2 regions of the Marinomonas sp. G8-14 genome follow, and region 1 is predicted to be linked to the other one. Evidence: riboswitches for the same ligand, from Rfam matches in the RefSeq annotation. Region 1 holds a riboswitch; the other holds the start of a gene.

Region 1 (3,413 bases):
CGCAGCAAAACGACGTCAAACCAGTTGCCGAAATATTCTAATATGGTGGCTTTGGTTTGTTTCAATTTGTTTTGGTTATCAGGGTAACTGGCAAGAGCCAACTGATTTGCTTGCGCTAAATAATTTAATGCTTCTAGAGAGTCATCTAAATTAGACGCTGCTAAAGCGGCTAATAGATAGGCGTCAAACTGGATAGGTGAATTCACTGACAGAACTTTGTTTTCTAAGGTATCAATGGCGTTTAGAAAATCACCTTGTTCATAGTCCGTTTTGGCTGAGTTATAAGCGTTCGCTAATGCACCTGACACCCCCGCCCCTTTAAAAGGATGGTAAATGCTTGGCGGCAACGTTCTATCTTGCATAGCACCGTTTTCAGTGTATTGAGCGCCGTTTTGCTGTGATTCCGTGTTTAAATTCATGGAATTACAGGCGCTCAGAAGAAAAGAACATAGAGTTAATGATATGATGCGATAATTAATGAGGCTCATAAGCTTACAAAATGACAAATAAAAGAGGCAACATGTTACCACATAGTTCTGATGATGCGAGAGGGTCGTTATACATAGTTGCAACCCCAATTGGTAATCTAGATGATTTTAGCAAAAGAGCAGAGCAAATTTTACGTGATGTAGACTATATTGCGGCGGAAGATACGCGACACACTCGCCGTTTATTGAACCATTTTGCCATTGAGGCGAAATTATTTTCCATTCATGACCACAATGAAAAAGACAAAGCCGATTATGTTGCCAGTTTGTTAGATGACGGTAAAAACGTGGCTTTGGTTTCAGATGCTGGTACGCCATTGATCTCTGATCCTGGTTATCATGTCGTACATGCATTACGTGAAAAAGGCCATAAAGTTGTGCCTATTCCTGGAGCTTGTGCTTTGGTTGCTGCTCTATGTGCTTCTGGGTTACCAACCGACCAATTCTTTTTTGCGGGTTTTGTGCCAGCTAAGTCGAAAGGGCGTTGCGACTTATTTGAATCTTGGAAGAAGCAGGCTGGCACGGTCGTATTTTATGAATCTACACACCGTGTTTATGACTCCATAACGGACGTGCAAAAAGTCTACGGTGATGACGCGCAATTGGTATTAGCTCGTGAAGTAACCAAAACCTTCGAGACGTTTTTGTCGGGTACGGCGTCTGAGATTCTTGCTAAGTTTGATGCCGATGCCAACCAAATGCGTGGTGAGTTTGTTGTTATGCTGAGTTTCACGCAAGAAAGCGGTAACGAAGCCGAGTTAGAAGCGAAGCGTATTCTTACTATTTTGTTGGAAGATTTACCGGTTAAGCAGGCGGCCGCTATGGCGGCCAAATTAACCGGTGAAAAGAAAAATTATCTCTACAAAATGGCACTGGAAATGCAAAGCGAATAGTTTTTGGATTTTTTCTGGTAAACACTCACAAAAAGCATGGGTGTTTACATTCCGATAAGACTGGGTATACTCCACTCTACTTGTCGGAGTGCCATTTGGCTGAGATCGCATCATTAAATGCGGGATCCGCAGAACCTGATCGGGCTAATACCCGCGTAGGAAACAAGAAAGTCTCCATTTTTCTTTTCTGCATCGAATGAACTCCTGATTTTTATGGAACCGATGCGGTCATATCATTTAAAGCGTCCTTTCTACTAAAATTCAGGGTTCATGTTTTGCAATCAACGCCTGTAGTGCGTTAATCGTTGTGAAGCAGCACCCCAGACAAGCCATTCTCCATTTTAATAATAAGGGAAGCGCTTATGTCTACTAGTAATGAGTTACATCGAAGCTCAGCGAATTTATCTAAAAAGCAATCTCGTGAAGAGTCACGCCAAGCGGCGAAATCCTTTATCGAGTCATTGCAGGCCAAACCTTTTCCTGCGTCCGAGCGCATTTATTTAACAGGCTCTGACGACTCCATCCGCGTTCCTATGCGTAAGATCAATCTGACCGATACCCCAATTGGATCGGATCCTGACAACTTAACCTTCGGTCTCAATGAAGCGATTTATGTATACGACTGTTCTGGTCCTTATGCGGATCCACAAGAAAACATAGATGTGTATCGTGGCTTGGCGCCCATGCGTGAGTCTTGGATCGAAAAGCGCGGCGACACGGAAGTATTACCAAGTGTGTCTTCTCAGTTTGCTCAATCTCGTCTGGAGAACGCGGCGCTGGACGAATTACGCTTTAAGGCCTTACCTAAAGTACGTAAAGCTCGCCAAGGTAAGTGTGTGACGCAAATGCATTACGCACGTCAAGGCATTGTTACACCAGAGATGGAATACATTGCACTGCGTGAAAACCAAAATATTGACGCTATTAACAGTGAATTACTGCTAAGACAGCATCCAGGTCAAAGCTTTGGCGCGAACCTACAAACCCGTATTACCCCCGAGTTTGTTCGTGACGAAGTCGCTCGAGGTCGCGCTATTATCCCCAATAACATCAATCACCCTGAATCCGAGCCAATGATCATTGGCCGTAACTTCTTGGTGAAGGTCAATGCCAATATTGGTAACTCAGCCGTGACGTCGTCTATCGAAGAGGAAGTAGAAAAACTGGTCTGGTCGACCCGTTGGGGCGCAGATACCGTGATGGATTTATCGACGGGTAAAAATATTCACGAAACCCGCGAGTGGATCTTGCGTAACTCGCCGGTTCCTATTGGTACCGTCCCCATCTATCAAGCCTTGGAGAAAGTGGATGGCGTGGCTGAAAATCTAAATTGGGACATTTTTCGCGATACCTTGATTGAGCAAGCAGAGCAGGGGGTCGACTATTTCACTATTCACGCGGGTGTGTTGTTGCGCTACGTGCCGATGACCGCCAAACGTCTTACTGGCATCGTGTCTCGTGGAGGTTCCATCATGGCGAAATGGTGTTTGGCGCACCACAAAGAGAGTTTTCTTTATGAGCGCTTCCGTGAAATTTGTGCGTTGTGTGCGGAATACGATGTGGCTTTGTCGCTTGGTGATGGCTTGCGTCCGGGGTCTATTATGGACGCCAATGACGAAGCGCAAATGTCGGAGCTTCGCACCTTGGGCGAATTGACAAAAATTGCTTGGGAATACGATGTACAGGTGATGATTGAAGGTCCTGGTCACGTCCCCATGCAATTGATCGAAGAGAATATGACAGAGCAATTAAAGCATTGTCACGAAGCACCATTTTATACTTTGGGGCCTCTAACCCAAGACATTGCACCAGGGTATGATCACATTACCTCTGGCATTGGTGCCGCGCAAATTGGTTGGTACGGTTGCGCTATGTTGTGTTACGTGACGCCAAAAGAACATCTTGGTTTACCTAATAAAGAAGACGTTAAGCAAGGTTTGATCACCTACAAAATTGCGGCCCATGCCGCTGATCTTGCCAAAGGTCATCCGGGCGCACAAATTCGCGATAATGCTTTATCAAAAGCGCGTTT
Region 2 (3,413 bases), 1.5 Mb from region 1:
TGCAGTGTTAAAAGTGCATTGAATAAAATTGCCTGCAAGCATTTATTGATTGTCGAAACCGAGCTTTGGCCAAATTTATTGCAGCTAGCCAAGCGGCAAGGTTTGCGAGTTGAGGTGGTCAATGCACGCTTGAGTGATCGCTCTTTTCAGCGTTATCAGAAGTTTCCTTTTGTTTCGCGTCCTTTGTTTGCGCTGCCTGATTGTTTCTTGGCTCACGCTCAAGCTGATGCTTTGCGTTTTGAAGCGTTAGGGGCAAAAAAAGTCTTGGTAACTGGCAGCATTAAATTTGATCTGGTTGTTCCTCCTGAAGTGATGCAGGCGAATTGGCGTCGTCGACTTGGTTCGCGGTTTGTTTGGGTAGGCGGGAGCACTCATCAAGGGGAAGATGAAGCGCTATTGCGTATCCATAAAACCCTTATGCAGAAATTTTCTAATGCGTTGTTGTTGCTCGTCCCTCGTCATCCTGAACGGTTTGAGGCGGTGTATGCCTTGGCCAAACAGTCTTTTGAGCGGGTCGCTCTTCGTAGTCAAATACCACCAGATCAATGGTCTGACTTCGATGTTGTGATTGGCGATTCGATGGGGGAGCTGATGTATTATTATCAGGCTGCCGACTTAGCCTTTGTTGGCGGAAGTCTGATTAAACGAGGAGGGCACAATCCGATTGAGCCTGCTCTGCTGGGTAAGGCTGTTTTGGTGGGGCCTTATACGTTTAATTTTTTGGACATCACAGAACAGCTTTTACAAGTGAATGGTGCTGTTCGTTGTCACGATGAAGCGCAATTAGAAAGTGTGGTGGTGGATCTTGCTGGGCAGTCGTCACAACGTTATCGACTTGGGCAGACTGCGTTGCGTTTTGCCGAAAAAAATCAAGGGGCTGTGACGCGAGTGCTTACGGAAATAGACTTCCGCTGAACGACTCTTTACAATAATGACTCTTTATCTCATGGGGTGCTTTGGTTGTTAAAGGCTAGAGCTGAGAAGCGGATTGACCGCTAACCCACTGAACCTGATCCAGATCATGCTGGCGTAGGAATTGAGGTAGCAAGCTAAGCAATCGTATCTTGCCGTTTCTCCTGTACGCCGCTCACTTATTTTTAGGAGCGACACCTTGAATACATTTTCATTTAAAACTCTTTTTTCGGCTGCCATCGTCAGTTGTGGCGTTATTTTCTCGCCCCTGATGTTGGCTAAAGATACCCTTAATGTATATACCTACGATTCGTTTGCTTCGGATTGGGGGCGTGTCCAAAGATTAAAGCCAATTTTGAGAAGACATGTGATTGTGAGGTGAATTTTGTCGCCTTAGATTCTTCAGTTGGGATTTTGTCTCGAGTGCAGCTAGAAGGGCGGTCTTCGCAAGCAGATGTTCTGCTGGGGCTGGATTTGAATTTGATGGAAGCAGCCAAGAAAAGCGGATTATTACTAGAACATTCTGTCGATACGTCTAACGTTACTGTCCCAGGAGGCTGGTCAGATAAAATTTTTGTGCCCTTTGATCAAGGCCACTTTGCTTTTATCTATAACTCTGACACGCTACAGAACCCGCCGACTAGTCTGAAGGATGTGGTGGATAATAAGAATTTGCGAGTGATTTACCAGGATCCGAGAACCAGTACACCAGGTCTTGGATTATTGTTATGGATGAAGTCAGTTTACGGTGAAGACGCTGCTGATGCGTGGGCGCGTTTAGCGGGTCATACGGTAACGGTGACGAAAAGCTGGTCTGATGCCTATAGTTTGTTTTTAAAGGGCGAAGCCGATTTGGTACTGAGTTATACCACATCCCCTGCTTATCATATTGTTGCGGAAGGCGAAACTAAGTACCGGGCTGCAATGGCCAGTGAAGGGCTGTATCCTCAGATTGAAGTAGCCGCTATGATGAAAAATGCCCCTAATTCTGCTCTGGCGCAAGAGTTTATGCACTTTATCCTTCAGCCAGGTTTTCAATCTACGGTAGCGACTGGAAATTGGATGTTACCAGTGATTGAGTTGGATGAAACCTTGCCTGCTGCTTTTGACAGCGCGTTAAAGCCTAGTAAAAACTTAGTGTTGTCCGCAAAAGATGTGGCTGAACACCGTGGCGCTTGGGTGGATGAGTGGCTAAACGCCACGACGCGATAACAGGCGTTATATCGTTGTCTTTTCGATCTATGAAAGGATTATTACCGGCGCTATTAGGCGTCGGTTTTTTCCTATTGATGGGAGTTGTCTGCTTGGCGGCTCTTTTGCGTTATAGCGAATTACACTCTTGGTTTGGCTATTTGCAGCAGCCTTATCTTTGGCGAGTTGTGCGTTTTTCTTTATGGCAAGCCCTGCTAAGCAGTGGTATTAGTTTGCTCATTGCCATTCCTGTTGCTTCTTGTCTTATGCACCGACGATTTTATGGGCGAGCTGCACTCTTGCAGTTGTTTTCTGTGTCGATGGTGGTGCCAACCATAGTGGCCATCTTGGGATTGGTCGTAGTGTATGGCCGTTCAGGTTGGTTAAGTCAGTTTTTGGGTATTCAAGTTTCCTTGTATGGTTTAACTGGTATTTTATTGGCGCATGTGTTTTTCAATATTCCTTTGGCTGTGCGTCTTTTGTTGCAAGGGTATGATTTGATTCCTGCAGGTCAGTGGCGTCAGGCTACGCAGTTGGGCTTTTCTCGTTGGACAGCCTTTCGTTGGATTGAATGGCATTACATGAAAAAAGTCTTACCGGGAGCGTTTGTGCTTATTTTTATGTTGTGCTTTTCAAGCTTTGCTGTGGTGTTGAGCCTAGGCGGTGGGCCTAAGTTTAGCACCTTGGAGGTGGCTATTTATCAAGCTCTCAGGTTTGATTTTGACCTCAATAAAGCCAGTTTTTTAGCTTTGCTGCAGGTGATGATATGTTCGCTCTTCGCGTTGTTTGTATACCGTATAGCACCTGTTAATCGCCAAGATGTGAGCTTATTGGCGCTGACTCGTTATCCACTCAAAGATTCTTATTGGGCAAGGTTTGCCGATAGTATGGCCTTGCTGTGTGTGTTTGTGCTGGTAATTCCACCTTTTTTGGCTATTTTGGGTCCTATTTTTTCGCCTTTATTTTTTGAAACTTTGCAGTCTCCTGCGCTTTGGCGGGCGGTGTTGGTGTCATTACAGATTGCGCTTCCTGCCGCCTTGGTGAGTTTAGTGCTCGGTCTCTGCTTTGCTGTGCTTGCGCGGTTTTGCATGGGGCGTCCATATTTGGCTTTTTTACCAAATAAAATTGAACACTTGGGTAATATGATCTTAATGGTACCAGGGCTGGTAATAGCCACAGGCCTGTTTCTGGCGTTACGAGATATTGGTTGGGGGCTGCAGTCGAGCTACTGGATTGTCGTGTGGGTGAATGCGGTAATGGCGTTGCCATTTGTGCTGCGCGCTTTAATGCCAGTGATGTATCAACAAGAG

The links. Region 1 has a riboswitch for thiamine pyrophosphate ahead of thiC (phosphomethylpyrimidine synthase ThiC). Riboswitches for the same ligand answer to the same signal wherever they lie in the genome.
Region 2: it holds a riboswitch for thiamine pyrophosphate, as region 1 does, so the genes downstream of both, thiB (thiamine ABC transporter substrate binding subunit) here and thiC (phosphomethylpyrimidine synthase ThiC) in region 1, are expected to answer to the same signal.

The regions. Positions count from the first base shown of each region.
Region 1 is NZ_CM147891.1:819,514-822,926, forward strand. Features, by position in the region: gene AC0L6V_RS04135 (penicillin-binding protein activator) at 1-419, opposite strand, end outside; gene rsmI (16S rRNA (cytidine(1402)-2'-O)-methyltransferase) at 521-1,381, shown strand; TPP riboswitch at 1,456-1,560, shown strand; gene thiC (phosphomethylpyrimidine synthase ThiC) at 1,744-3,413, shown strand, end outside.
Region 2 is NZ_CM147891.1:2,280,154-2,283,566, reverse strand. Features, by position in the region: gene AC0L6V_RS11780 (3-deoxy-D-manno-octulosonic acid transferase) at 1-915, shown strand, start outside; TPP riboswitch at 938-1,054, shown strand; gene thiB (thiamine ABC transporter substrate binding subunit) at 1,291-2,124, shown strand; gene thiP (thiamine/thiamine pyrophosphate ABC transporter permease) at 2,100-3,413, shown strand, end outside.